3 regions of the Noviherbaspirillum sp. UKPF54 genome follow, and region 3 is predicted to be linked to each of the others. Evidence: predicted binding sites of a transcription regulator. Region 3 holds the regulator's gene; each other region holds the start of a gene.
What was found. The regulator FNR, encoded in region 3, switches genes on or off when oxygen is low (the NO sensors DNR and NnrR bind a similar motif). The targets are predictions, from matches to a motif close to TTGATNNNNATCAA.

Region 1 (9,939 bases), 1.1 Mb from region 3:
TGTTCTATGGTTTTTTCTACCCGTGGCCGTTTTCCACGCAAGTGGTCACGCGCGTGCCGGTGGCCATCGTCGATCTCGATCATTCCAGCCTGTCACGCCAGATCACGCGCTTTGCGCAGGCCAGCCCGCGCTTGGACGTCGCGCTGGTCACGGGCGACGAGCGCGACGCGCGGCAGGCGCTGTGGAAAGGCGACATCGAAGGCTATGCGATCCTGCCGAAAGACTTGAAGCGCAACGTGCTGCGCGGCGAGGCAGCGGTGGTCCCGGTCGAAGGCAACGGCGCCTACCTGCTGCTGAACAAGACCGTACTGACCGGATTCGCGGAAGCGGTTGGCACCGTCTCGGCCGGCATCGAAATCAAGAAGCTGCAAAGCAAGGGCCAGAGCGCGCGCCAGGCCGCCGATAGCCGCAGCCCGATCAACACGCAGCTGGTGGCGCTGTTCAATCCGGATGAAGGCTACGGCAATTACGCGGTGCCGGCGGTGGCGATCATCATCATCCAGCAGACGCTGCTGATGGGCGTGGCGCTGCTCGTCGGTACCTGGGCGGAGAGCGCGGTCCACCGGGCAGGCACGCATGTCTGGCTTGGCCGCATCGCCGCCTTTTCCACCTTCGGCGTGTTCATGGGCTTGTTGTATCTAGGCTGGATTTTCGCGGTACACGAATATCCGCGCGCGGCCAACATCGGGGGAGCGGTGCTGTTGCTGATGCTGTTCATTCCCGCCGTGGCCGCGCTCGGCGCGCTGGCCGGTCTCGTCTTCGCCAACCGCGAGCGCGCCATCCAGGTCTTGCTGTTCACCTCGATCCCGATGGCCTTTCTGTCCGGATTTTCCTGGCCGGGCGAGGCGCTGCCTTATCCGCTGCAACTGCTGCGCTGGCTGATTCCGAGCACCGCCGGCATCCAGGCATCGCTGCGCCTGAACCAGATGGGCGCGAGCATTGCCGACGTGGCGGGCTATCTGGGCGTGCTGGCCGGGCTGGCGGTGCTTGCGGGAATCGCGCTGTGTATCAAGGGCCGGGCACGTTAATTCCCTATGTATCCTGCGGCGTGATTTTTCGCGAAGATTATTCTTTTAATAATGGCTTTTGTCGGAAGCTGTCTATGCTTATCTGAACGTCAGGCGCCGGCGCGAAGCGGGTGCCACAGGCTGAAAGTCTGTTTCAGATGACACGGAGCCACTCATGACAGCCGCGCGCGAAGAAACAGGGAACGCCAGCCAGACCGACGGGACGATTTACACGGATAGCCATGACCGGCAGCGGCATCGCGGAAGCATGCAGGCAATTGCCGACGAAATGCACCGGCCGCTCGACGAGATCGCCGAACTGTATGAAGAAATATTGGGACAAATGAAGGCCACGGCGCAGATTCCCGATTATCTGCCGGTGCTGGTCTCGAAAAAGGTGAAGCAGATGTGCCGGCAACATTGACGCGGCAATCCGGTTCAGGTGGTATTTGATTCATGAATGTCTGCTATTCGAAGAATAAAGCGGACGACATGCCAGCCTGAACGTATGATTACTCCTGTCTCCTCCAACTCTCCTTGAATTGGATTGAACCCGCTGCCGCAAGACAGCGGGTTTTTTTTCGCCTGGCGCCGGCGCGATGAGGCATGCATGGCGGATGCAGCTGGCCATTCATTGTGTCGTATCAAACGCCATCCAGTCAGAACCCGTACGTTAACAGTCGGCCGGCGGTGTTGGCCATGACCGTGCCATTCCCTCGAACCGCTCCTCAGGCGGCAAACTGGAATCCCGCGATGGAACAGCCGAAACAAGCGAAGGAAAAAGTCAGAGAGTATCTGGAACGGCGGCAGAATGAGCGCCGGCAGAATACGCGCGCGCCCCTGCACGACCCGGAGCAAATCCGGCAGGAAATCGGCTGGGATATGGTGGAGCGGCGGCAGCACGACCGCCGAGGCCGCTAGCGCCGATTCTGTTCGGCGAACAGGCGGACAAAGTCTAGCGACGAGACGATCCCGCACATTGCCTCGTTTTCCATCACCACCACATGGTGAACCTTGTGTTCCAGCATCAATGCGGCAACCTCGATCACCGGCGTATCCGGCGTGACCTCGACCGGGCGATAGGTGCAGATTTCCCACGCCTTCACGATTTTTGGATCTTTCCCCATCGCATGGAATTTCACCAGGTCGGTCGCGGTGACGATGCCGAGAATGGCACCGTCGCCATCGTAGACGGGCGCGGAAGAGATGTGCCTGGTTTTCATGAGGAGTTCCACTATCTCCACGGTATCGTCCATGCTGACCGGGGTGACAGTCGCGTGCATGATCGAGGAAATCGGATCGCTCATGGTGGTGGCCTGCGCGGTAGGGTGAGTTGAAAAAACATACGCGTCCTTGATACGACTGTTTTGATCTCGTTCAAACCCGCCATAGAGGCCGGCGTGAACCTGTTTGCATGCGAGGAAAATTGCTGCCAACCATGATCGCGTCATCGCGCCCTTTATTGATCAGCCTGTCTTGACGCGGGCGGAAGCGGCGGATGTAATAGCCGGCAGAGTGCATGCAAGGAGGCTGCGATGTGCCTGGCGATTCCAATGCAAGTCGTGACGGTCGACGGAACGATGGCGCGCTGCTCGGCCAACGGCGTCGAACGCGAGGTCAGCCTCTTCCTGTTGCCGTCGGACTCCATAGCGTGCGGCGATTTCGTCATTGTCCACGTCGGTTACGCGATCCAAAAAATTGCTCCTGAAGATGCCGAAGCCACCTGGGGCCTGGTCGACGTCCTAATGACGCAGGGAGCGCGCGATGCATGAACTCGCCATCGGCCGCGCATTGCTGGACCAGGTTGTCGTCGTGGCGGCACAGCGCCGCGCCCGTGCGGTCACCGGCATTACCCTGCAAATCGGCCCGCTATCCGGAATCGAGCCGGCGCTGTTGCGCGCCGCTTATGAACAGTTGCGCATCGATACGGTGGCCGAACATGCGCGCCTCGTCATTACCTCCATGCCGGTGCGCATCCGCTGCGACGCGTGCGGCACCGAGAGTAACGCCGCCGCCAACCGGCTTGTCTGCGCGCGGTGCGGCAGCGCGCACACGATACTCCTTGGCGGCGATGAAATGCTGATCGAGTCGGTCGACCTGATTTTCGGATAACGATCTTCCCTGACAGCCAACCTTTCACAGGAGCGGCAATGTGTAGCGAATGCGGATGCGCAACAACACACGACAGCATGGCGGTCCCGGTAAAGGTGATGCACGGTCTGCTGGCCGAGAACGACCGGATCGCGCGCCACAACCGGGAGCATTTCGACCGGCACGGCGTCGTCGCGATCAACCTGATGTCGTCGCCGGGCGCCGGCAAGACCGCGCTGCTGGAGGCCAGCATCGAGGCTTTGCGCGGGGAACTCGACGTCGCGGTGATCGTGGGCGACCTGGAAACGGACAACGACGCGCGGCGCATTCGCGCCAGGGGCGTCCCCGCCCTGCAGATCACCACGGGCGCGGCCTGCCATCTCGATGCGGCGATGATCCACGACGCGCTGCATCACACGCCATTGGAGGGCCTGGACATCCTCTTCATCGAAAACGTCGGCAATCTTGTATGCCCGGCGAGTTTCGATCTCGGGCAGCATCGCAACGCCGTCCTGCTGTCGGTGACGGAAGGCGACGACAAGCCCGCCAAGTATCCGGTGATGTTCCGCGCCGCCGACGCCATGCTGGTGACGAAGACCGACTTGCTGCCATGCATGGAAGATTTCTCCGAACAGCGCGCCAGCGCGGCCTTGCGCCAGCTCGGCAATGCCGCGCCGGTGCTGCCCCTGTCGGCGCGCAGGGGCGGTGGCATGGACGCCTGGCTGGACTGGCTGCGCGCCGCCAAGCGGGAGCGACGGGCATGAGCGGCGCGGCGCAGGAGTGGCTGGAGAAGATCGCCGCGCTCGGCTTGCCGCGCAGGGTCAAGGTCATGAACGTGTGCGGCGGACACGAACGCACCGTGTCCATGTCGGGGCTGCGCAGCGTGCTGCCGCCACAGGTGGAAGTGATTCCCGGGCCCGGCTGTCCGGTCTGCGTCTGCCCCGAGGAGGATATCCATTACGCCATCCGGCTGTCGCTGGAACACAAGGTGACGCTGCTCGCGTTCGGCGACATGCTGCGTGTGCCAACCAATGTGCCCAAGGGCGAAGTGCGCACTCTGGAGGCGGCGCGCGCCGCCGGCGCCGATGTGCGCCCGATCGCCAGTCCGCTCGATGCGTTGCGCCTGGCGCGCGCCGAACCACAGCGCAATGTGGTGCTGTTCGCGGCAGGATTCGAGACGACGACGGCACCGGTGGCGGCGATGCTGTCCGATAGCCCGCCGGACAATCTTTCCGTGCTGCTGGCCGCGCGCCGGACCTGGCCGGCGGTTGCGATGCTGCTGGAGTCGGGACAGCCGTCGTTCGACGCGCTGCTGGCGCCCGGCCATGTGGCCACCGTCATGGGGACGCAGGAATGGGATTTCGTCGTGGACCGGCACAGGATTCCTGTGGCAGTTGCCGGCTTCGGCGTGGATAGCCTGCTGGCAGCGACCTGGTCGGTCCTGCATCAACTTGTCGAAGGTTGCCGCAGGCTGGACAACTGCTATCCGCAGGCGGTTCGCCCAGGCGGAAATCAGGTGGCGCAACGCCATCTGGAGCAGGTGATGGACGTGGTGGATGCGAACTGGCGCGGCATCGGGGTGATTGCGCGCTCGGGCTACCGGCTGCGCGGCGCATTCGCGGCGCATGACGCCCGGCTGCGTTTTCCGCTCGACGCGGCTGCGCAGCGCAAGCGCGCCGGCCAGATGCCGCCGGGCTGCGATTGCGCTAGCGTCGTTCTGGGACGGATATATCCGGATCAATGCCGCCTGTACGGGCGAGCCTGCACGCCGCGTTCGCCGGTCGGGCCGTGCATGGTGTCGGATGAAGGCGCATGCCGCATCTGGTGGGCGAGCCGTCCGCGCGCGGCCACAGGTAAAGGCAGTGAAGGATAGGCGATGACCGACGCGCGCCAAACGCTCGCTATGCTCGATGCGCCCGGTGCGCCCGACGCTGCAGGCACGGACACGGCGGCGTGCCGCTGGTTGGTGGAGGGGCGGGTGCAGGGGGTAGGGTTCCGGCCGTTCGTCTACCGCCTCGCGCGGGCACTTGGCGTGCGCGGCTTCGTGCAGAACCGGTCGGGGCAGGTCGTGGTCGTCGGGGAAGGCCCGCGTCAGATGCTGGCCCGGTTCGCCCGCGCCTTGCTGGAGCAGGCGCCGCCGCTGGCGCGGCCCCGCATCGTTTCCTGCGCCGAGATCGGCATGGCGCGACACGATGAGTTCGCCATTCTCGCTAGCGAGGACGGCGACGGGGCCGGCGCGCACCTGCCGCCGGACTGCTTCTGCTGCGACGATTGCCTGCGCGAGCTGAACGATCCGGACGAACGGCGCTATCGCTATCCGTTCAATAACTGCACGCAGTGCGGGCCGCGCTACACGCTGATTGCGCGGCTGCCTTACGACCGCGCCAACACGTCGATGGCCGGCTTTGCCATGTGCGCGCAATGCCGCGCCGAATACGAGGACCCGGGCAACCGCCGCTTTCATGCGGAGCCGGTAGCCTGTCCGGCGTGCGGCCCGCGCCTGGTTTGCCGCATGCCCGGCGCGGCCGACGTGCCGGATACGGCTGATGCGCTGGCTGCCTGCGTTCGGCAGCTTGCCGCCGGCGGGATTGTCGCCGTCAAGGGCGTGGGCGGCTACCACCTGCTGGCTGACGCGACCGACGATGCTGTGCTTGCGCGGCTGCGCGAGCGCAAGCGCCGGCCGCACAAGCCGGTGGCGGTGATGTTCCCGCCGCAGGGCGGCTGGCTGGAGCGGGCTGTGACGCTGGATGCCGCCGCGCGCGCCGCGCTGTTCGACCCGGTGCGCCCGATCGTCCTGGCGCCGATGCGAGCGCAGTCGGGGCTGAGCGCCGGCATTGCGCCCGGGTTGAAGGAGCTCGGCGCGATGCTGCCTTACAGCCCGCTGCATTACTTGCTGCTGCAGCACTTCGGCAAGCCACTGGTGGTCACCTCGGCCAATCTCAGCGGCGAGCCGGTGCTGACCGAGGCGGCCGAGGTGGAGGCGCGGCTGGGCGAAGTCGCCGATGGCTTCCTCCACCACGACCGGCCCATCCTGCGTCCGGCCGACGATTCCGTGCTGCGCGTGATCGCGGGCAAGGCGCGCCCGCTGCGCCTGGGCCGGGGCGCGGCGCCGGTCGAGTGGCGGCTGCCGTTTGCGCTGCGGCGGCCCCTGCTGGCCACGGGCAGCCAGATGAAAAACACCATCGCGCTGGCCTGGCAGGATCGCGCGGTGATTTCGCCGCACATCGGAGACCTTGGCAGCCCGCGCGCGCAGGCCGTGTTCGAACAGGCCATCGCCGACTTGCTGGCGCTGTACGGCGTGACGGCGCAGGCCATCGCCTGCGATGCGCATCCCGGTTACGCCGGCAGCCGCTGGGCCATGGCGATTGGCCTGCCGGTACTGAAAGTGCAGCACCATCGGGCGCATGCATCGGCGCTGGCGGCGGAACATTCCGACGTCGAGACCTGGCTGGCATTTGCGTGGGACGGAGTGGGGCTGGGCGACGACGGCACCCTGTGGGGCGGGGAAGGATTGCTCGGCCGGCCGGGACGGTGGACGCGCGCGGCGACCTTGCGGCCGTTTTGCCTGCCGGGCGGCGAGAAGGCGGCACGCGCGCCGTGGCGCAGCGCCGCCGGCGCATGCTGGGAAATCGGCCATCCCTGGCGCATCGAACAGCATGCCGCTGTCCACCATGCCTGGCGCCGGCAGCTTAACTGCCCGCGCACCTCGGCCGCCGGCCGCCTGTTCGACGCCGCCGCGGCCCTGGTCGGCCTGCTGGACGAAGCCAGCCACGAGGGGCAGGGACCGATGTGGCTGGAAGCGGCGGCGTGCAACGAAACGGCGGCGCCGGTCCCGCTGCCGCTGGCAAAGAATGCCGTCGGGCTCTGGCAACTCGACTGGGCGCCGCTGGTCGGCGCGCTGACCGACGCAACCCAGTGCGCCGCGTGGCGCGCCGCATGCTTTCACAGCAGCCTGGCGCACGGTCTGCTGGCGCAGGCAAGGGCGGTGCGGCGGGAAACGGGCGTGCGGCACGTAGGCCTGTGCGGCGGCGTGTTCCAGAACCGCTTGCTGAGCGAACAGGCGGTGTCGCTGCTGGAGGATGACGGGTTCGAGGTGCGCATGCCGGAGCGCCTGCCGTGCAACGACGGCGCTCTCTCATTCGGTCAACTGGTGGAAGCGGGGAGCGGGCAATGTTAGACGAAAGATACGTGACGCTGGCGCATGGCAACGGCGGTCGGCTGATGCGGGAACTGATCGAGGAGGTGATCGCGCCGCGGCTTGCCAATCCCTTGCTCGATGCGCAGGTGGATGCGGTTGCCGTTGCCGTGCCGGCCGGGTACGGCGCGCTCATGCTCACCACCGATGCATTTACCGTGCAGCCGCTCGAATTCCCCGGCGGCGATATCGGCACGCTCGCCGTGCACGGCACCGTCAACGACCTGGCGGTAGCCGGCGCCACGCCGCGCTACATGACGCTTTCCCTGATCATCGAGGAAGGCACGGAAATCGCGCTGCTCGATCGCATCGCCGCCAGCATCGGCCGCGCCGCGCGCGAAGCCGGCATCGCGGTGGTCGCGGGCGACACCAAGGTGGTGCGGCGCGGCGAGGGCGGCGGCCTCTATATCGCCGCGACCGGTGTCGGAATGCGCGCCCATGAACGGCGCCTCGGCATGCGGGAAGTGCGCGCGGGCGACCGCATCCTGGTCAGCGGGCCGGTCGGAGATCATGGCATCGCGGTGCTGCTGGCACGCGAGGAGTTCGGGCTGGCGGGCGAGTTGTGCTCCGACTGCGCGAACGTATTCGATCTGACCAGCGCGCTCCTGCGCTTGCCGGGGCTGCGCTTCATGCGCGACCCCACGCGCGGAGGGCTCGCGACCGTCATGCACGAGCTGTCCCGGGGAACGGGGCTCGGCGTGCGCCTGCGCGAGACCGCGATCCCGGTGCGCGCAGCGGTGCGCTCGGTATGCGACATGCTCGGCTACGACCCCTTGTATCTCGCCTGCGAGGGGAGGGTAGCCGCGGTGGTCGACGAGAACGACGCCGAGGCGGCACTTGAAGCCTGGCGGGCGCTGCCGGCCGGACGCGATGCGCAAATCGTCGGCGCGATGACTGCCGGTCGGCCACACGTGGTCCTGCAAACCGAGATCGGCGGCGAACGTTTGCTGGACGAACTGGAAGACGATCCGTTGCCGCGTATTTGCTAGGAAATCGCCATGCACAAAGACTCGCCGCAAACGACGCATGCGACTCCGCTGTTTTTGCCGCGCGCGCGCCTGCAGGATCTGATCGATGCGCTGCATGGAGCCGGCTATCGCTGCGTCGGGCCGACACCCAAGGATGGCGCGATCGTGTTCGACACCCTGCATTCCGCGGCGCAGCTGCCGGCCGGCCTGCAGGACGAGCAGGAGCCGGGCCGCTACCGCCTTCATGCGGGCGGAGGCGTGCGACAGTTCGCGTGGGCCAACGGGCCGCAGGCATTGAAGCCGCTGCTGTTCGCGCCGCGCGAGGTGTTGTGGCGGGCAACACGCCGCCCCGACGGCAGCCTCGCGTTCGACGAGGCGCTGCCGCGGGAAAAGCCGCTGGCGGTGTTCGGCGTGCGCTCCTGCGACCTTGCCGCTCTCGCCATCCTCGACCGGCATTTTCTGCAGCAGGCGCACGGCGCCTATGTCGATCCATATTACGCGCAGCGCCGAGAGGGCCTGTTCCTGGTCGCCGTAAACTGCAGCCATCCGGCTGCAACCTGCTTTTGCGCGTCGACCGGCGACGGCCCGCGCGCCGGCGGCGGGTTCGACCTGGCGCTCGACGAGCTCGATGACGGCTTCGTGCTGGAATGCGGGAGCGAGCGCGCAAGAACGATCGTCGGCGCGATACGGCTGGCGCCGGCGGCGCGCGGGCAGACCGACGCGGCGCAGCAGCAGTCGCGGCAGGCACAGCAGCGCATGACGCGCAGCCTGCCCGGCCGCAATTTGCGCGATGCGCTGTTCGCGAACCTGGAACACGCAAGGTGGAACGATGTCGCCGACCGTTGCCTTTCCTGCGGCAATTGCACTTCGGTCTGCCCGACCTGTTTCTGCCACGGCGAGCGCGATTGGCAGCAGATCGACGGCGCGCAGTCGGAGCATGTGCGCGAATGGGATTCGTGCTTCACCAAGGGCCACAGTTATATCCACGGACTCACCGTGCGCCCCGATACCCGCACCCGCTACCGTCAGTGGCTGACGCATAAGCTCGGCAGCTGGCACGACCAGTTCGGGCGCAGCGGCTGCGTCGGCTGCGGCCGCTGCATCGCCTGGTGCCCGGTCGGCATCGACATTACCGAGGAAGCGGCGGCCATCTGCGGAGGCAAGCCATGAATCCCTACCTGCCGCTGGAGGCGCAAATCGTCGAGCGGGTGCAGGAGTCGAAGACCGTATTCACGCTGCGCCTGCGGCTGACCGACGAGGCTGCGCGCAACGACTACCGTTTTGAACCCGGCCAGTTCAACATGCTCTACCTGTACGGCGCGGGCGAAGTGCCGATCTCGATCGTGTCCGATCCGGGAGAGCCTGCCGTACTCGGGCACGCCATCCGCGTGGTGGGACGCGTCACGCGCGCCATGGCCGGATTGCGGCCCGGCGAGCGCATCGGCTTGCGCGGCCCCTATGGGCGCGGCTGGCCGCTGCAGCAGGCTCATGGCTACGATGTGCTGATCGTCACCGGTGGCCTGGGCTGCGCGCCGGTGGTTTCGGTCATCAACTACGTGCTGGCGCGTCGTGCCGCGTTCGGCCGGCTGACCATCATCCAGGGCGTCAAGCATGCCGAGGATTTGCTGTGGCGCGATCGCTACGCGTATTGGGCCACGCTGCCCGACACCCAGGTGCT
Region 2 (9,939 bases), 2.2 Mb from region 3:
CACGGCGTTCCGCCGCAACTGCTGCAGGCGCAAGCCGATGCGATCGGCGCCGAGATGCGTTTCTACGCAACCTCATGGAGCAATTACGAAGAAAAATTCATCGCCACGCTGGGCGATGCGCGGCACGACGGCATCACGCAAGCCGTATTCGGCGACATCGACCTGGTGCCGCACCGCGAATGGGAAGAAAAGGTATGTGCCCGGGCCGGCATCACGCCCATCCTGCCGCTGTGGGACGAGCCGCGCCGCGCGCTGGTCGACGAATTCCTGTCGCTCGGTTTTAAGGCCGTGGTCGTCTGCGTCAACGGCAACTATCTCGGCGAGGAATTCGTCGGCCGCGAATTCGACGAAGACTTCCTCGCCGACCTGCCGGCGCACGTCGACGCCTGCGGCGAGAACGGCGAGTTCCACACCTTCGTGTACGACGGCCCGGCGTTTGCGCATCCGGTTTCCTTTCGCCGCCTCGAAAAATGGAGCTGCCGCGCCGAAGCGCCGCTGACGCCGGCCACCTATTTTTTCCAGAAGCTGGGCGCCGCGTAAGCATGCCGCCCGGGCCGCCGACCCGATCGATCGATTGCTGAGATAATTAACGTGCAGCAATACCTATGCTGCGCCGCGCTGCCGGCATATTTCGCCCTTCTCCTGATCGATCCGACATGAATATTGGAATGCTGTACGCCGCTGCCGCCTACGCAGCGTGGGGCTTGTTTCCCGTTTATTTCAAGGCGCTGCAATCGATCGCACCGACCGAAATCCTGATGCACCGCATGCTGTGGTCGCTGCTGTTCCTCGCCATGGTGATCGCATGGCGCCGGCAATGGGCCTGGCTGGGCGATGTCGTGCGCCGCCCGAAAGTGCTGGCCGGCTTTGCCGCGAGCGCGGTCCTATTGTCGAGCAACTGGTTCATCTACATCTGGGCGGTCAACAATGACCGCGTAGTCGATGCCAGCCTCGGCTACTTCATCAATCCGCTGTTCAACGTGCTGCTCGGTTTTCTGATCCTGCGCGAACGGCTGCGCCCGGTGCAATGGACGGCAGTGGCACTGGCGGCGGCCGGCGTGGCATGGCTGACCTGGCAAGGCGGGCAGCTGCCGTGGGTGGCGCTGACGCTGGCCGTCACCTTCGGGCTGTACGGCTTGCTGCGCAAGACGGCTGCGCTGGGCGCGCTGGAAGGATTGGCGCTGGAAACGCTGCTGCTGTTTCCGCTGGCGCTGGCTTACCTGGCCGTGCTGACCCTGCAGGGCAAAAACGGCTTTGCGAGTGCGCCGCTGTCGCTGCAGCTCTTGCTGGCGGCGGCCGGGCCGATCACGGCCATCCCGCTGCTGCTGTTCGCCGCCGGCGCGCGCCGCATCCCGCTGTCGGTGCTCGGCCTGCTGCAATACATCGGCCCGACACTGCAATTGCTGCTGGGCGTATGGCTGTATCACGAACCGTTCGGCGGTGGCCGGATGTTCGGCTTCGCGCTGATCTGGGGCGCGCTGGCCGTATATTCCCTCGAGGGCGTGTGGCGCGTGTGGAGAGGAAAACAGCGCGCGGCATGATGCCGCTTGCAGAAAAAAAGCCGGTCGAACGACCGGCTTTTTCGTTGGGGCGTAGCCTGCCGATCAGAAGCGGTAGCCGACACCCACGCCGACCAGCAGCGGGTCGACTTGCACGTTGCTGATCTTTCCAGCGCCAGATACCGTCACGTCGCTGCGGATCTGCACTTTCTTGACGTCGAGGTTGATCGACCAATTTTTGTCGATCTTGAAATCCACGCCAGCTTGCAGCGCGAGGCCGAAGCTGTTGCGGTCGAGGTCTCCATTACCATTCAACAGGTTCACGTTCGAGATGCGGGTGTAGTTGACACCGGCGCCGACGTACGGGCTGAACTTCGCTTCCGGCGTGAAGTGGTACTGCACGGTCAGGGTCGGCGGCAGGTGCTTGAAGGTGCCGATATCATTGCCATCCAAATAAACAGTGTGTTTTTGCGGATAAGTCAGGATCAACTCAGCCGCGATGTTCGGCGTGAAGAAGTAAGAGATATCCACTTCCGGAATGACCTTGCTGCTGACCGTAATGCGGTCGGCAGCGCCCGTGCCGCCTACTGCGTCGGACTTGTTGGCCGGATCGATATTGACCGCGCGTACGCGTACCAGCCACGGGCTTTGTTGTTGGGCCATCGCTTCCCCGGCGATCATTCCCAGTGCGGCAACGACGAGAGCTACAGCAGTTTTCTTCATGATGCTTTCCTTATTAAAAGTCACTCTGCGATAAAACTGCCGCCCACTGTAGTGATGCGCCGCATCAAAATCGTTGATCCATATCAATAAATAACCATACTCATAACATGGTTTTATTTTGCATCAATAGAGATTTTGCAAAGTTATGGTAAGCGCCGCCCTATGCCGTGCCGATGGCACCGCTGGCCAGTCCGATGGGGTATCCTTGCACTCTTCCGTTCCCCCCTATTCATCATTCGGTATTTCTAATGGCTCAATACGTCTACACCATGAACCGCGTGGGCAAAATCGTTCCGCCCAAGCGCCAGATTCTCAAGGACATTTCGCTGTCGTTCTTCCCGGGCGCAAAGATCGGCGTGCTCGGCCTGAACGGCTCGGGCAAGTCGACGCTGCTCAAGATCATGGCTGGCATCGACAAGGAGATCGAGGGCGAAGCGGTGCCGATGCCGGGCCTGAACATCGGCTACCTGCCGCAGGAGCCGCAGCTCGATCCCGAGATGACGGTGCGCCAGGCGGTGGAGTCCGGCCTGGGTGAAGTGGCCGAAGCGCAAAGCAAGCTGGACGCCGTGTACGCCGCCTACGCCGACCCGGATGCCGACTTCGACGCGCTGGCCGCCGAGCAGGCGCGCCTGGAAGCGATCATCGCCACTTCCGGCGGCGGCAACCTCGACCAGCAGCTCGAAATCGCGGCCGACGCGCTGCGCCTGCCGCCGTGGGATGCCAAGATCGGCGTGCTGTCGGGCGGCGAGAAGCGCCGCGTCGCGCTGTGCAAGCTGCTGCTGTCCAAGCCCGACATGCTGCTGCTGGACGAGCCGACCAACCACCTGGATGCGGAATCGGTCGAATGGCTGGAGCAGTTCCTGCAGCGCTTCCCCGGCACCGTGGTCGGCATCACGCACGACCGCTACTTCCTCGACAATGCCGCAGAATGGATCCTGGAACTGGACCGCGGCCACGGCATCCCGTGGAAGGGCAACTACAGCTCCTGGCTGGAACAGAAGGAAGCGCGCTTAAAGCAGGAAGAAGCGCAGGAATCGGCGCGCCAGAAGACGATCCAGAAAGAGCTGGAATGGGTGCGCCAGAACCCGAAGGGGCGGCAAGCCAAGAGCAAGGCGCGCCTGGCCCGCTTCAACGAACTGTCCGAGCACGAATACCAGAAGCGCAACGAGACGCAGGAAATCTTCATCCCGGTCGCCGAGCGCCTGGGCAATGAAGTGATCGAATTCAAGAACGTGAGTAAAGCGTTCGGCGACCGCCTCTTGATCGACAACCTCAGCTTCAAGATCCCGGCCGGCGCCATCGTCGGCATCATCGGCCCGAACGGCGCCGGCAAGTCGACGCTGTTCAAGATGATCGCCGGCAAAGAGCAGCCGGATTCCGGCGAAGTGGTGGTCGGCCCGACCGTCAAGCTGTCGCTGGTCGATCAATCCCGTGAAGACCTGGGCAACAAGAAGACGGTGTGGGAAGACGTATCCAACGGCGCCGACATCCTGACCGTGGGCCGCTTCGAGATGCCGTCGCGCGCCTACCTCGGCCGCTTCAACTTCAAGGGCGGCGACCAGCAGAAAATCGTCGGCAACCTGTCCGGCGGCGAGCGTGGCCGCCTGCATCTGGCCAAGACCCTGCTCATGGGCGGCAACGTGCTGCTGCTGGACGAACCGTCGAACGACCTCGACGTGGAAACCCTGCGCGCGCTGGAAGATGCGTTGCTGGAGTTCGCAGGCAGCGTGATGGTGATCTCGCACGACCGCTGGTTCCTCGACCGCATCGCCACTCACATCCTCGCCTTCGAAGGCGATTCGCAAGTCGTGTTCTTCGACGGGAATTACCAGGAATACGAAGCGGACAAGAAGAAGCGCCTGGGCGAGGAAGCCGCCAAGCCGAAGCGCATCCGCTACAAGCCGATCACGCGATAAGTCAAGAAGCGCCGCGGCGCTTTTTTGCCGATCGACGGCCCGCAGAAGCGAGAAGCTTTTGCGGGCTTTTTTGTGCGTGCCGGCAACAGACTCGATTCCCTGCCGCGCCCGATTGCAGTTCTGATATCGCAGGCGCAATCGTGCAACATCGCCGTCAGATTTAATTGACGTACGGCAATTTGGTCGCATAGGATCGTTTTGGCTGTGGCACACCACACGCCTGTTCCATCGTCCTTTTCCAAATTGCCATCAATGAAAAACATCGCCCTCGCGCTCGGCCTTGCAGGCCTTGCCAGCCTTTTTGCAGCAAGCACAGCATCCGCCGAAGTCGGTGTAACCGCCGACCTCGGCAGCACCGGCATCGGCGCGCACATCAGCGTGCCCGTGCAACCGAAACTCAATGCCCGCTTCGGCATCAACGCGCTGAACTATAACTACAGCACCAACGCCAACAACGTCGATTACGATTTCAAGCTCAAGCTGCAGACTTTCGACGCGCTGTTGGATTGGTTCCCTGGCGACACCCAGTTCCGCATCTCCGGTGGCGTGGTCTACAACGGCAACAAGATCGATGCGGTCGGCATGCCGAACGCAATCGGTAGCTATACCATCAACGGCAATACCTATACGGCTGCCAATGCCGGCGTCATCAATGGCAAGATCGACTTCCGCAAGGTCGCGCCCTATCTCGGCATCGGCTGGGGCAATGCCCTGGCAAAAGACAAGGGCTGGGGTTTCTCCGCCGACCTGGGCGTGCTGTTCCAGGGCTCGCCCAATACGACGCTGACCAATACCGGCTGTACCGCTCCCGCTGCGCAGTGCGATCAGCTCGCAACCGACGTCGCCGCGGAACAGAGCAAGCTGGCCGACAAGGCGAGTTCGTTCAATGCCTATCCTGTGGTGCGCGTGGGCGTCAGCTATAAGTTCTGAGCGTCTTGTAATGCACGTCGAACGCCGCACTCCACACCGGATGCGGCGTTTTTTTATTGCGCCTCTATGTGAAATTTGAGGCAGACAAACGTCCGCCCCCCGGGACATTCATCAAAGCGAGCCGTCTCGCGCCCGCCTGCAAGACCGCGTCACTCCATGTCGCCGAGCAGGTGGTGCGCCAGGTTCTTCCCTTCTTCCAGCGCGCCATCCACCGTGTCCGAAACATTGAAGGCTCTGTGCAGGATCTGTTGCCGTTCGACGGAAGAACTTCCTTCGTGGAATAGCTGGACAATGCCTTGGAATTTTCCGCTCGCCAGTTCCTCGAAATCCACCTCCGCCTTCCAATTGCCCTTGTGGTAAGTCGCGGCAGCCATGCTCGCCTCCTGCAACAACAATACGGGAATCCACCATCCGGATCAGTATGGTCCAGGCGGTGGACAGCATCAAGGCGAACTTCAGAATGCGCGGCTGTACTGCACACTGAGGATGTTGACGTCATTGTTGTAATCGCCGACCAGCGTGCCGCCGACGGGCGGTTCGGACTTGTTGATCGACGAGTCGCTCACGAACAGGTGGGCATAGCCAAAGTCCCAGGTATCTTGGCGCGACGGCTTGTACTGCGCGCCCAACGCCAGCCAGCGGCGGTTGTTGTCGGGGATGCGCGGCGTGCGGAATTGCCCCTCGACCGGCGACTGATCGTAGGCCAGGCCCGCGCGCAGCTTCCACATGTCGTTATAGCGGTAATTCACCGCCGCCGCGACCCGGTAGGTATTGCGCCATTCTTCCGGCGTCACGCTGTCGGGCGCGCCACTGTCGAAGCGGATGCGCAATTCCTTGAAGCGGCTCCAGTGCATCCAGGTCACATCGGCCATCACCGACCATTTCGCGTCGAGGTCGGCGTAGCCGCTCACGGAGAGCGAATCGGGCAAGTCGAGGTCGGCCCGGGCGCCGGTATTGGCAAACGTGGGGGATGCCGCAATCGGCGCCGGCAAGCCGGCAGGTTTGGTGAAATTGGCGCTGCCGGACAATTCGTGGGTGACCTTGGAGCGATAGGCGATGCCGAATCGCATGCGCGCATCGGGCGAGAACAGCGCACCGAGATTGAAGCCATAGCCCCAGTCGTTGCCCTTGACCGTCGCGCTGCCGTCCTTGGCCTGGGGCAGGAAACCGATGGCGCTGCAGGTGGGCAGGCCGGCGCTGCCGACGCAGATGCTGCCAAAGTCGATCGCGCGCGACAGTTCGACGTTGATGTACTGCGCGCTCACGCCGCCGCCGATGGAAACGGTGTCGCTGAGCCGGTAGGCGAGCGCGGGATTGATGTCGACCGTAATGAGATCAGACTTCAATGCCTGGTAACGCCCGACCCAGCCCGCGTCATATTCGGTAGTCAGGCCGAACGGAACTTGCACGCCGAGCCCGAAACGCAGATCAGGCGAGATATCCATCGCGTAATACAAGGCCGGCACCACGGCCCAGCTTCCGGCATCACCGCCATTGCCGCCGGAAAGCGGACCGGCCGCGGAAAACGAACCACGATTCTCGAAGGTGGCCGATGGCCGGATTCCGGAGCCGGAAACCATGAACTGGCGCCCGGAGAGCCGCGTCAGGCCGGCCGGGTTGAAATAGATTGTGCTTAAGTCTTCAGCGGCGGCGGCACCACCGGCGTGCGCATTGCCGACGCTGGCGGCCCCCATTTCACTCAGGGCGAAGCCGCCGGCGCTGGCCGGGGCGGGAAGCATCAGTGCGACGGTGGAGGCGGCCAAAGCGAAGCGAACGAATTTCATGCGGTTCTCCTTTTTTCCCGGCACTCCCGCAAGGTACACATCGCGCGAGCGGAAGCGGCAGGATTGTTATCCTGAATGCATTCATGGCGTTGCGCAGTCAACCGCTCACCAGTGTTCGGTATTTCACCCGCACGAGGTCTGACGCAAATCAAGCATGCATATACATGCCGGGTGTCACTCCTGCCCGCTTGCCGCGTGGCGGCATCGCTGTCCCGTCGTTCGCGCTATTGCACCGCCCCCTGGTCGCGCAGCCATTCGACCAGTTTTTGCAGGTTCGATTGATTAATCGAGATCGAGGTCGACACCAGTCCTCCCGACACATCTTCCTTGATCTGGATATGTGCCGTCGAGTCGCTGCCGGGATGCAAGGTCACCAGCAGTTGCTCGGTCCCGGTGGCGGTGGTGTTCTGGAAAACGGCTTGTCCCGATTCGGATCCGCGGAATGTCGATTGCATGCCCATCCTCCTGATATCCATGACGGCCGCCCGACGCGGACGGCTCCTATCACTTTAGACCTTGTGGAATAATACGGGCACCTTTCTCGCCTCCATGGGGACGCGCAGTGCAGCAGATGAGCAATCGGATGGCGGCCGCCCCGCTTCCGGAGTGGCTACAGACAGGCATCTCTCGTGCGGGAAGCCAGGTCATGGTCGTGGCACGCCAGGCGTACCGGTTAAGCGCGGTACGCGTCGACCTGCCCCTGCTGCTCCTGCCGCTGGCGGGCACCAAGCGGCTGGAACTCGGCGCCCAGAAGGACGAGGTGGTGCCCGGGCAATTCGTGATGATTCACCATGCGACTTCCTTGCAGGTGGAAAACCTGCCTCCGAGCATCGACGGAGAAAGTTATCGGGCGTGGGCGATCGCCTTGCCATGGCGCGTGGTGGAGCTGGCGCGCAGCCTGCTCCATGCCCATGCCGCCCCCGCGGAACGGCGCGCCGCCGTTTCCTTTTCGACCGGTCCCGTGACGCCCCTGCTGCCCTTGCTGCAACACTTGCTGGCCGTGCTGAGTGCGCCGGCGACGCCGGACGCGGTGCTGCTGGAGCACGCCTTGCTCGGCGTCGCGCTGGCGCTGGCGCGCAATGGCCACGGCCATTTCCTGCATGCCGACGATCCATCATTGAGTGCGCGCATCCGCCTGCTGATTGGCGCCGCTCCCGAACGCGACTGGAGTTCGGCCGACTTCGAAGCGCGCCTGCATGTGAGCGGCGCGACGCTGCGCCGGCGCCTGGCCGAAGAAAACACTTCGCTGCGCCTGTTGCTGCGCGAAGCAAGGCTGCACCACGGCCTGGCCTTGCTGCAGACCACGCGCAAGCCGGTCAAGTCGGTGGCGCAAGCCTGCGGTTACCGGTCGGTGCCCAGTTTCACGCGCAACTTCGTTGCGCATTTCGGCATCGAACCGGCCGCCGTCGCCAACCCCTGAGCACGCTGAGCGATTGGCGCACCGAGTTGAGCGCCCGGCAGCGACATGCTGCGCGATGATGGGCCTTACTGTTCATCACATCGAAAGGAGCGATGCCATGCGAAACCTGCGTTCTGTTCTCATCCTCAGCCTGTGCCTAGGGGCCGGCACGGCTTCTGCCGAACAGGCATTCCAGCTCAAGAGCGCGGATATCCAGAACAACCGGCAGCTGCATGCCAGCCAGGTCTATCAAGGCTTCGGCTGCAGCGGTGACAACCAGTCGCCGCAGCTGGAGTGGTCGGGGGCGCCGGCCGCCACCAAGAGCTTTGCCGTCACCATGTACGACCCGGACGCGCCCACCGGCAGCGGCTGGTGGCACTGGGTGGCGTACGACATTCCGGCGTCGGTCCACATGCTCGCCGGCGGCGCCGGCCATCCCGGCAAGCTGCCCGATGGCGCCAGGCACGGCCGCAACGATTTCGGCAGCATGGATTTCGGCGGTGCCTGCCCGCCCGCCGGCGACAAGCCGCACCGCTATGTCGTGACGGTGTATGCGCTCAAGACCGACAAGCTCGGCGTCCCGGCCGATGCCTCGCCGGCCATGATCGGCTTCATGCTGAACTCGAACCGGCTGGCGACAGCGTCGCTTACCGGAATGTATGGGCGATAGGGGCCGCTCAGGACTTGGTACCGACGAACACCACGCGGTCGTCGGTACCGGTCATTTTCCCGACGATGTAAAGACGCTTGGCCGCGCTATCCAGGTACACGTTGCCGCCAAACGATTTCCCTGACAGCGGATGGGTGCCGCTCTTGAAGTCCAGCGTCGCGCCATAGGCGGTGCCGCCCTGCACCTGCAGTTGCGCGGTGATGGCGCATCCACAAGTCAAGTGCCCGGTCACCTGGCCGTCTGCGCCAATGTCCAGCACGATGTTATCTTCGCGCAGGCTCTTGTTGGCGATGCTGCCCGTGTAGACGCCGGCCAATTGGCTCAACGGCGGCAGCGTTTCATACGCGTTGTTGTAGCTGCTGGTAAAACTTGCCGCCCTGTTGTCTGCGGTATAGGTCACATTGCCGTTGAAAACACTTTTCTCGGTATAGCTTGCCGACAGGTTGACGGCATTCGTTATCTGTCCGCCGATGCCGATCAGGGTCAGGTCAAGGCCGTTCGTCGAGGCGAAGCTGCCATTGTTCAGCGTGCCGGTGCCGAGTATGACGCCAATCGGCTTGCCGGTGGACGGGTCCGAATAAACGATGAAGTAGGATCCGTCATCCTGCAGCAGGATGGTGAGCGGCCGATCGGCACTGTTGGTGCCGCCGAATACGCTGGCGATGACCGTGGTTGGAAACGCGACTACCGGGTTGGCCTGCGTGCCGCTATTGCTAGTGTTACCCGTGTTGCCGGTACTGCCGGAATTGGATTGCGAGGGCGCGATTGTGCTGCCGCCGGTATCGGTCAGCGTGGTGTCTGTCGTATTGGTCGAGACGCTGCCTCCACCGCCGCATCCTGCCAGCAGCAGGCTTGCGGCAAACATGACCGATAAGATATTCCGTACCGAACGAAGCATGTCTTCCCCCTGTGCGCCCACGCCATTTTCTTCAAAGAAGAAATTGCGTTCAGCAATGTTTATAAGATTCATTACTGCCTCATTGAATCATTCATCGCCGCATTGCTTTTTGACTTTGCT
Region 3 (9,939 bases):
GCCAAGCCGGTGCGCGAGAGCACCTTGTCAACGCTCGTCAAGCTTATCGAGCGGGCAGGGCAGGGCAAGCCGCAACTCGCGCTGTGGGCGGACAAGGTGGCGGCATGGTTCGTCGGCGCCCTGCTGGTGTTTGCGGTTGCCGTTTTCGGCGTCTGGCACTGGCTGGATGCGTCGCGTGCATGGCCGATCGCGATCGCGGTGCTGGTGGTATCGTGTCCCTGCGCGCTGTCGCTGGCCATGCCCAGCGCGCTGGCGGCGGCCACGGACCGGCTGGTGCGCCAGGGCGTACTGGTGGTGCAGCCGCACGTGCTGGAGACCCTGCATCGCGCCACGCATGTCATTTTCGACAAGACCGGCACGCTCACAGTCGGAAAGCCCGCGCTGCGGCATGTCGAAACGTTCGGTGCCATCAACGAGTCATGGTGCCTGCTGGCCGCGGCGGCCCTCGAGGCCACGAATGCGCATCCGCTAGGCGCGGCCATTGTCGAGGCGGCCGGGCGGCTGGAAGGGCGGCAGGCGGCGCGCGACGTGGCGTACACGGCAGGTCAGGGGCTGGAAGGCGTTGTCGATAGTATCCGTCTTCGCCTTGGCCGCGCCGCCTTCGTGTCCGGGCTGACGCATTCCACGATCACGGAACATGACGACGGCAACGTGACTGCGGTCTATCTCGGCTCCGAACAAGGCGTGCTGGCGCGGTTCGAACTGGCCGACGCCGTACGCGGCGACGCGCGCGAGGTGGTCGATTATTTCAAAGCGATCGGCAAGCATGTCGTTCTGCTCAGCGGCGACCAGCGCAGCGTCGCCCAAGCCGTCGCTGCGGAGCTTGGCATTCCCGCGGCCCATGGCGAATTCCTGCCGGAGCAGAAACTCGAGTTCGTGCGACGCCTGCAGGCCGAGGGTTCCGTGGTGGCCATGGTCGGAGACGGCGTCAACGATGCCGCCGTGCTGCGCGCCGCGGACGTATCCTTCGCGATGGGGAGCGGTGCGGCGCTGGCGCAGTCCCACGCAGATACGGTGCTGCTGTCGGGGCGGCTGTCGTCAGTGCGGGAGGCGGCGCAGACGGCTGCCCGGACCATGAAGGTGATACGGCAGAATCTTGCGTGGGCAACTCTCTATAATGCGCTGGCGATCCCCGCCGCCGCGCTTGGCCTGCTTACGCCTTGGCTGTCGGGAATAGGCATGTCGCTCAGTTCCGCGCTGGTGGTGGTGAATGCCTTGCGGCTGCGCCGCGGCGCCGGCGGCGAGCAGGGCGCGCGAGCGGCGCAGGCGCGCCAACGGTCAGCATAACCAGACGGATTGACATCATGGAAGCTCTCTACATCCTCGTGCCGCTCAGTGTCGTGCTGGTTTTCATCGCGATCTGGGTATTCCTGCGCATGTCCGACGGCGGGCAGTTCGACGACATGGTTGGGCCGGCAATGCGCGTGGTGCTTGACGACGATCGCGCCGCCGACGACACGCGCTTGGCGGATGGCGCCCGCGAGGCAAGTGATGTAAAAAAAGCATCTGACAGGCAAGATTAAATTCTCTAAAGTGAGAAAAAGCCAGAGTAAATCACTCGGTTTTTTGATTCGGATCAATTTGACTCAAATCAAAGTTTTTGAGTACCCAAAACCGTACCCTCCCCACATCGTATTACCAACCCTGGGAGATCGTACGTGGATACAGCACTCAACTACAACTACAAGGTCGTCAGGCAGTTCGCGATCGCTACTGTAGTGTGGGGCGTGGTGGGCATGCTGGTCGGCGTTTTTATCGCCGCTCAGCTTGCCTGGCCCGCCCTTAATTTCGACATACCGTGGCTCACTTACGGACGCCTGCGCCCATTGCATACCAATGCGGTGATTTTTGCGTTCGGCGGCTGCGCACTGTTCGCCACTTCTTACTACGTCGTTCAGCGTACCTGCCAGGTGCGCCTGTTTTCCGATGCGCTGTCAGCCTTCACCTTCTGGGGTTGGCAACTCGTCATCGTTGCGGCCGCAATTACGCTGCCGCTGGGTATGACCACCGGCAAGGAGTACGCCGAACTGGAATGGCCGATCGACATCCTGATCGCGCTAGTCTGGGTAGCGTACGCGCTGGTGTTCTTCGGCACGCTCTTGAAGCGCAAGGTGCCGCACATCTATGTCGCCAACTGGTTCTACGGCGGCTTCATCCTCGCCGTGGCTCTGCTGCACATCGTCAACAGCGCCGAGATGCCGGCATCGCTCACCAAGTCCTATTCGGCCTATGCCGGCGTGCAGGACGCGATGGTGCAATGGTGGTATGGACACAACGCGGTGGGCTTCTTCCTGACCGCGGGCTTCCTCGGCATGATGTACTACTTCATTCCGAAGCAGGCCGAAAAGCCGGTGTATTCGTATCGTTTGTCGATCGTGCACTTCTGGGCACTGATCTTCACCTACATGTGGGCGGGTCCGCACCACCTGCATTACACCGCGCTGCCTGACTGGACCCAGTCGATCGGCATGGTGTTCTCTCTGATCCTGCTGGCGCCGTCTTGGGGCGGCATGATCAACGGCATGATGACCTTGTCCGGCGCCTGGAACAAGCTGCGCACCGATCCGATCCTGAAGTTCCTGATCGTTTCGCTGTCGTTCTACGGCATGTCGACCTTCGAAGGCCCGATGATGTCCATCAAGACCGTCAATTCGCTGTCGCACTACACCGACTGGACCGTCGGCCACGTGCACGCTGGCGCCCTCGGCTGGGTCGGCTTCATTACCATGGGCTCGATCTACTACCTGCTGCCGCGCCTGTTCGGCAAGACCGAAATGTGGAGCAAGCGCCTGATCGAAGTGCACTTCTGGGTGGCGACCATCGGCATCGTGCTGTACATCGCTTCGATGTGGATCGCCGGCGTGATGCAAGGTCTGATGTGGCGCGCGGTCAATGCTGACGGCACGCTGACCTACACCTTCGTGGAAGCCGTGAAAGCAACCTTCCCATATTACGTGATCCGCTTCACCGGCGGCCTGCTGTACCTGAGCGGCATGGTGATGATGGCTTACAACGCGGTCATGACGATGCGCGACGCGCAACCGGTGAATGCACGCATCCCGGCAGTCGCGGCCCACGCTTGAGAATGAGGAGTTACGAATGAAATTCAAACACGAATGGATTGAGAAGAGCCCGATCCTGCTGGTTGTGCTGGTGCTGATCGTGGTGAGCTTCGGCGGCCTGGTCGAGATCGTGCCGCTGTTCTTCCAGAAGTCGACGACGGAGCCTGTGGCGGGACTGCAGCCGTACTCCCCGCTGCGCCTGGCCGGCCGCGACATCTACCTGCGCGAAGGCTGCTACAACTGCCACTCGCAGATGATTCGCCCGTTCCGCGCCGAGACCGAGCGCTATGGCCACTACTCGGTGGCCGGCGAGTTCGTTTATGACCACCCGTTCCAGTGGGGCTCCAAGCGTACCGGTCCGGACCTGGCGCGCGTCGGCGGCCGCTACAGCGACGAGTGGCACCGCACCCACCTGAACAATCCGCGCGACGTGGTTCCCGAGTCGAACATGCCGGGCTATCCGTGGCTGGCCAAGACCAAGTTGGATCCGGAAGATATCGGTCCGAAGATGCGCGCTCTCAAGAGGTTGGGCGTGCCGTATACCGACCAGGAGATTGCCGAAGCGCCGAAGGCTCTGGCCGACAAGACCGAGCAGGATGCGCTGGTCGCCTACCTGCAAGGCATGGGAACCCTCATCAAGGCGAGGTAATCATGACATTCGAACAAATGATCATGGATACGCGCATCCTGTTTACGGTGGTGAGCTTCCTGACCTTCATCGGGATCATCCTGTGGGCCTACAGTGCGCGTCGCCGCGCAGACTTCGAAGTGGCAGCCAACCTGCCATTCGCCGACGAATTCGATACGCAAGCTGCGGAGAAACAACATGTCTGATTTTACAAATAGCTTTTGGAGCGTCTACATTGCGCTCCTGACCCTGCTGGGTATCGCCGGCTGCGCGATCTTGCTTTGGGCGCAATCCAAGGCCAAGGTCGAGGTGGGGCCGGACGGCAAGGTGACGCAAACCACCGGCCATAGCTGGGATGAAAACCTGCAGGAGCTGGACACCCCGATGCCGCGCTGGTGGATGTGGCTGTTCTATATCACCATCGTGTTTGCGCTTGCCTACCTGTTCCTGTATCCGGGCCTGGGCACGTACGCCGGCAAGCTGGGCTGGAAGTCGACCGGCGCTTACGAGGAAGAGCTGAAGAAGGCGGACGCCGAATTCGGCCCAATCTTCGCAAAGTACCAGCAGCAGGACCTGAAGGCGGTGGCCGCCGATCCGCAGGCGCATGCCATCGGCGAACGCCTGTTCCTGACCTACTGCGCACAGTGCCACGGCTCCGATGCACGCGGCAACAAGGGCTTCCCGAACCTCACCGACAAGGACTGGCTCCACGGCGGCGAGCCGGACGTGATCAAGACCACCATCATGAACGGTCGTCACGGCATGATGCCGTCGATGGCGGCGGCGATCGGCGGCGACAAGGAAGTCGAGAATGTCGCGCACTACGTGCTGAGCCTGTCCGGTTCCGCGCATGATCCGATCAAGGCAGCCTTCGGCAAGGAGAAGTTCGGCGCCTGCGCAGCCTGCCACGGCGCTGACGGCAAGGGCAACCAGGCCCTCGGTTCTGCCAACCTGACCGACAAGATCTGGTTGTATGGCGGCAGCGCTGACACCATCATGGAGACCATTCGCAAGGGCCGCGACAACACCATGCCCGCGTTCAAGGACTTCTTGGGCGAAGCGAAGGTCCATCTGCTGGCGGCTTATGTCTGGAGTCTGTCCAACGACACTGGCGCTGTCGCGCAGAAGTAAGGGCGCCTAGCAGTAGAAAGAGAGAGCAGCCGTTGACCGCGTCACGAGGTGCGTTCGTAAGTGATACGATATGCGCCGCAGCGCGGTCCCGGCTGCTCAATCGCTTAGTATGAAGCCCGAAAAAATCAATCGTTGTGAGTCTGTAATGAGTGACGCTGCTCCAAAGGTATCGGTGATCAAGATGTACGCCGCTCGCGAGGAAATCTATCCGCGCGAGGTCAAGGGCTGGTATGCCAATTGGCGCTGGATTTGCGTATGGCTGACCCAGCTGGTGTTCTATGGATTCCCGTGGCTTTCCTGGAACGGTCGGCAGGCAGTGCTGTTCGACCTTGGCGCGCGTAAGTTCTATATCTTCGGCGTGGTGTTGTGGCCGCAGGATTTCATCTATCTGGCGCTGCTGCTGATCATTTGCGCGTATGCGCTCTTTCTGTTTACCGCCGTCGCCGGACGGCTATGGTGCGGGTTCTCCTGTCCGCAGACCGTATATACCGAAATCTTCATGTGGGTCGAGCGCAAGATCGAGGGGACGCGCAGCGCTCGCATGCGGCTGGACAAGCAGCCATGGACGGCCGAAAAGGTCGCCAAGAAATCGGCGAAGCACCTGATCTGGGGCGCCATCGCGCTATGGACCGGCTTTACCTTCGTCGGCTATTTCACCCCTATGCACGAACTGCTGGGCGAAGTGAAAACCCTCGGCCTCGGCCCGTGGGAATGGTTCTGGGTTTTGTTTTACGGCTTTGCCACCTATGGCAATGCCGGCTGGATGCGCGAGCAGGTATGCAAATACATGTGCCCGTATGCGCGCTTCCAGAGCTCGATGTTCGACAAGGACACGCTCACCGTCACCTATGACAAGGAACGCGGCGATCCGCGCGGCGCGCGCAGCAAGTCGGCTGCCAAGTCGAACCTGGGCGACTGCATCGACTGTTCGATGTGCGTGCAGGTATGTCCGACCGGCATCGATATCCGCAACGGCCTGCAGTACGACTGCATCGGCTGCGCCGCCTGCGTCGACGCCTGCGACTCGGTAATGGACAAGGTCGGCTCGCCGCGTGGGCTGATCCGCTATACCACCGAAAACGCATTAAAAAACCATTTCACCCCGCAGCAGATCCGGCAGCGCACGATGCGCCCGCGCGTGCTCATCTATACGGGCATCCTGGTGCTGATCGTGGCAGGCTTCCTGGGTTCGCTGCTCACACGCACGCCGCTCAAACTGGACGTGATCCGCGACCGTGGTGCGATGGGGCGTGAGGTGGAGGACGGCATGATCGAGAACGTGTATCGCCTGCAGATCATGAACACTGACGAATTCCCGCACAAGTATAAGATCAAGGTTTCCGGCATCGAGACCATCGCTCTGGCGGGCGCGGAAGAAGTGGCGTTGCCCGCGACCGGTTCGCGGGCCGTACCGGTGCGCGTGCGGATCGCCCACGGCAAGGGGCAACCCGGTTCGAACAAGATCATGTTCGAAGTCGAGTCGACCGACGGTTCGGATGTCGAAGTGAAGGAAAAGGCGGTATTTTTCGTACCGCGTTAAATGCAAGGAGATTGTGATGCAAAGCGCTGATCCGAGTTTGAAGACGGACGATGGTTCGCCCTGGTATGCGAACCGCTGGCCGTGGTTTCTGATGCTGGGTCCGTTCCTGGTGGTCGTGGCAGGCTGCTTCACCGCCTGGCTCGCGGTAAGTCGCCCGGATGCCCTGGTGGTAGACGACTACTACAAGCAGGGCAAGGCGATCAACCAAGACTTGCGGCGCGACCGTGTAGCGGCGAATTTGCACTTGAAATTGAATGTGCGCTTCGATCCGGCGGCCGGCAAACTGATCGGCCATATCGACAGCCCGCAGCGTCCGGTGACCGGCAAGATATCCATCCGCCTGGTGCATTCGACCCTGCCGGAAAAAGACATCGTGCGCGAGGCGTGGCCGGATAGTAATGGGAATTTCTCGATCGACTTGGCTTTCCTCGAGCAGGCGAACTGGCAAGTGCAGGTGGAAGATCAGGCGCGCGACTGGCGCCTGACCGGCGTCTGGACATGGCCAAAACAGCATGATGTCGTGTTGTCGCCTGACCTCGCGCCCGCCGAAGGATGAGGATTGGCGCGCCGCGTGCAGATCGGCTTGAAATCGAATATCGTATCAGGGAGCGTTCTCGATTATCAAAATCGATTCTCAATAATGAGAAAAGAGACGCGAGAATGCCAGTCTGATATGGCGTTTTATAAAGACGAAGCCGAAAGGAGGGTGGTTTGATGGCGCGGTTGATGATGGTCGTCTTGTGGCCGTCTTTTTTGGTCGCGATTGTCGCGGAAGGTTTTTTCTTTTCGCTATTTGATCCGCGTGACCTGGGAATGCTCGGAGTTCATCTAGACGTAAGTCCGATGGCAGCGTATACCGTAGGATTTTTCTGTTTCTGGATGTTTTGTGCACTGGCCAGCATGCTGACTTGTTATCTGGTCGGTGTGCCGAGTGAACGCCGACCACCCTTCTGATGTTTCTAAAAAAACCGGGCCTTGCGCCCGGTTTTTTTATCTCTAAGCGTTGTCCGCAGGCCCAAGCGCATCATGCGCAGCTCAGGGTGCCGGCGGCGACTGCCTTTAGCGTGTTCGGTTCGAGCAGTTCCAGTTCACGGTTGCTGACCTTGATCCAGCCGCGCTTCTTGAATTTAGATAACAATCGGCTGATGCTTTCGATGGTCAGGCCGAGATAATTGCCGATTTCCTCGCGTGTCATGCGCAACTGGAAGCTGGTGGAAGAATAGCCGCGTGCGGAATAACGTGATGACAGATTGCTGAGGAAGGCGGCGAAGCGTTGTTCCGCCCGCATGTTGCCCAGCAAAAGCATGACGCTTTGTTCACGCGTAATTTCCTGGCTCATCATCCGGTGAAAGTGATGCAGCAGCGTCGGAATTTCGGCAAACAGGCTTTCCAGCCGCGCGAACGGGATCTCGCACACCTCGCTGTCTTCCAGCGCCACGGCGTTGCAGTGGTGACGATCGGTGCTGATGGCATCCATTCCTAACAGTTCCCCGGCCATCTGAAAGCCGGTGATCTGCTGGTCGCCGCTGGGATTGATTTGGTGTGTCTTGAAATGGCCGAGGCGGATCGCGTACAGGTTGGTAAAGGGGTCGCCGACGCGATACAGGTGGCCATCGCGCGGGATGCGGCGACGGCGCCCAATGATCTTTTCCAGCTTGTCCATTTCGGTCGAGCCGAGCCCCGTAGGGAGGCAGAGCTGGTGCATGCCACAGGCGGAACAGCGTGCTCGCAAGTCTTGCGCGCTCGCGGCACCCGATGCATTGGAAGAATAGGCGGGATGAGTCATATCGGCAGAATTCATTCTATGCAGAATCATGTTCGCGCTCGCTGTAGGTTTTTAGGCGTTTTGGGGTTCGGGTCAAAATTGAGCCAGGTCAAGAATCCTAATGCAAATCCCGTACCAAGCAAGCAAAATCGTGGATTAACCGGTGCCATACCAAGGCAAATCATGCGGTGAACCCTGAACATCAAGGCGCCAAGCCAGAATGCGGCCGCAATGGATGTTCGTTGCTGCTACAACTGTCAAAAACAGGAGCAGCGTTCGACGCTCCTTTTGTTCCCAAAATCGGGAAGTCAACGCCGAGCGAGCCGACGCGATCCCGGATCAGGTCGAGCCCGGGAAGGACGAAGCTTATCAGTCTCTTTTGACGCATCGCAATATTTTACCGCTCCTCTCGTAGGTCGTGTGGTTGAAATATCACTTGTGATCGGTATGGTCTTTGGCGCGCGACGGCCACAAGGCGTGCTTCCGAACTTAAGGTTTTTTTAAGGTTTATTGAATGAAGTTTTAAGAAAACGGGTCCGGATAAGTCCGTAATCTAGGCCTGTCGTCAATTGAACTTCTTTTGCAACCGCCAAACGATCGGAGACCTTCATGGAACAGGCCATTTCCCCTTCCCAGTCGCACGCCACAGGTGTTGTTCAGCGTTTCGATATTTATGCCCACATTCACAAGGCCTTGCGCCTTTTCATGAGCGATACGCTTCAAGCGGTCGGCGCCATGGATGGCTCCGACGGTGGGGAAGTGGCCTGCGTCCTGGGGCAGGTCCGCGCATTGATTGTTTTCTGCGGCAGGCATTTGCAGCATGAAAACCAGTTCATCCATACCGCGATGGAAGCGCGCCAGCCCGGTTCGGCGTGCACGATCTCGTCGGAGCACGTGCATCATGAATCGGCGCTGGAGAGGCTCTCCACCCTGGCGAGCGCGGTCGAGGGGGCGCAGGACGAGGTGCGTTCCGGCGCGATCGCTGACTTGTATCGTGAACTCGGCCTGTTCATCGCGGACAACCTGGCCCACATGCATATCGAGGAAACTGGGAACAACGCGGTATTGTGGGCAACGCACAGCGATGAGGAAATCATCGGCATCGAGCAGGCGCTAGTCGCCTCGATCCCGCCGGACGAGTCCCTTGCCACCATGCGCTGGATGATTCCAGCTCTGAGCGCTCGCGAGCGCGCGGAAAAACTGGCGCTCATCCGCCGTCACGTCCCGCCGCCGGCGTTCGACGCGCTGCTGGATGTGGCGCGTGAGAACTTGAGCAAGCGCGACTGGAGCAAGCTGGCAGATGCGCTGGGAATCGAGGACCGGATGGCGGCTTAGTTAATAACACTCTCTATCCTTCCCGCAATTGGAGCGGACGATCGACGCACAGCCGGAAGCGTCCGCGCCCGGTTTTCTCGATGCGGATCGCCGCTCCACGCTCGGTCAGGCGGCGGCTGAGCAGGATCAGGCGCGCTTCGAGGTTGTCGCTGATGTCGGGTAGCCGCAAGCGCGAATCGAGGCGCAGTTCCCGATTGGTGAATTCGGTACGGCTCTTGTCGGCATATTCGCGCAGCAGAGTCCAGAAAATCGAACCGGCAACACCCTTGATCAGGTAGTCGTCATCCAGGAAAACGCTGCCATTTTCACGGTAATGACGTACCGTCAGCGGCATTCCCCCGACCGGCGTGGCCGCGGGCTGGACGGCCGGCGCGTCCTCGCCGGCATCCGCGGCGTTTTGCAGCAGTTGCGCCGCCATGCCGAGTTGGGCCGCGAGGGTGACCAGCGCATCCTCGTCGTCATAAGTGAAGCGCAAGTC

Region 1: a site for FNR is predicted at 2,375-2,388, ahead of FAY22_RS03435 (cyclic nucleotide-binding/CBS domain-containing protein). Genes of this name have one in related genera too.
Region 2: a site for FNR is predicted at 2,296-2,309, ahead of FAY22_RS20110 (OmpW family protein). Genes of this name have one in related genera too.

What each region holds. Positions count from the first base shown of each region.
Region 1 covers NZ_CP040128.1:727,087-737,025, forward strand. The annotation lists gene FAY22_RS03425 (ABC transporter permease) at 1-1,028, shown strand, start outside; gene FAY22_RS03430 (DUF3562 domain-containing protein) at 1,183-1,431, shown strand; gene FAY22_RS21915 (hypothetical protein) at 1,761-1,928, shown strand; gene FAY22_RS03435 (cyclic nucleotide-binding/CBS domain-containing protein) at 1,925-2,314, opposite strand; gene FAY22_RS03440 (HypC/HybG/HupF family hydrogenase formation chaperone) at 2,543-2,779, shown strand; gene FAY22_RS03445 (hydrogenase maturation nickel metallochaperone HypA) at 2,772-3,119, shown strand; gene hypB (hydrogenase nickel incorporation protein HypB) at 3,197-3,862, shown strand; gene hypD (hydrogenase formation protein HypD) at 3,859-4,971, shown strand; gene hypF (carbamoyltransferase HypF) at 4,975-7,275, shown strand; gene hypE (hydrogenase expression/formation protein HypE) at 7,269-8,282, shown strand; gene FAY22_RS03470 (4Fe-4S dicluster domain-containing protein) at 8,292-9,431, shown strand; gene FAY22_RS03475 (FAD/NAD(P)-binding protein) at 9,428-9,939, shown strand, end outside.
Region 2 covers NZ_CP040128.1:4,344,231-4,354,169, reverse strand. The annotation lists gene FAY22_RS20120 (diphthine--ammonia ligase) at 1-540, shown strand, start outside; gene rarD (EamA family transporter RarD) at 657-1,541, shown strand; gene FAY22_RS20110 (OmpW family protein) at 1,605-2,222, opposite strand; gene ettA (energy-dependent translational throttle protein EttA) at 2,471-4,138, shown strand; gene FAY22_RS20100 (hypothetical protein) at 4,117-4,401, opposite strand; gene FAY22_RS20095 (hypothetical protein) at 4,391-5,068, shown strand; gene FAY22_RS20090 (hypothetical protein) at 5,218-5,442, opposite strand; gene FAY22_RS20085 (OmpP1/FadL family transporter) at 5,524-6,852, opposite strand; gene FAY22_RS20080 (hypothetical protein) at 7,077-7,307, opposite strand; gene FAY22_RS20075 (helix-turn-helix domain-containing protein) at 7,424-8,272, shown strand; gene FAY22_RS20070 (YbhB/YbcL family Raf kinase inhibitor-like protein) at 8,370-8,921, shown strand; gene FAY22_RS20065 (hypothetical protein) at 8,929-9,891, opposite strand.
Region 3 covers NZ_CP040128.1:1,832,902-1,842,840, reverse strand. The annotation lists gene FAY22_RS08515 (heavy metal translocating P-type ATPase) at 1-1,287, shown strand, start outside; gene ccoS (cbb3-type cytochrome oxidase assembly protein CcoS) at 1,305-1,523, shown strand; gene ccoN (cytochrome-c oxidase, cbb3-type subunit I) at 1,659-3,083, shown strand; gene ccoO (cytochrome-c oxidase, cbb3-type subunit II) at 3,100-3,711, shown strand; gene FAY22_RS08495 (cbb3-type cytochrome c oxidase subunit 3) at 3,714-3,896, shown strand; gene ccoP (cytochrome-c oxidase, cbb3-type subunit III) at 3,889-4,821, shown strand; gene ccoG (cytochrome c oxidase accessory protein CcoG) at 4,967-6,361, shown strand; gene FAY22_RS08480 (FixH family protein) at 6,378-6,917, shown strand; gene fnr (fumarate/nitrate reduction transcriptional regulator Fnr) at 7,386-8,066, opposite strand; gene FAY22_RS08465 (hemerythrin domain-containing protein) at 8,736-9,461, shown strand; gene FAY22_RS08460 (GAF domain-containing protein) at 9,475-9,939, opposite strand, start outside.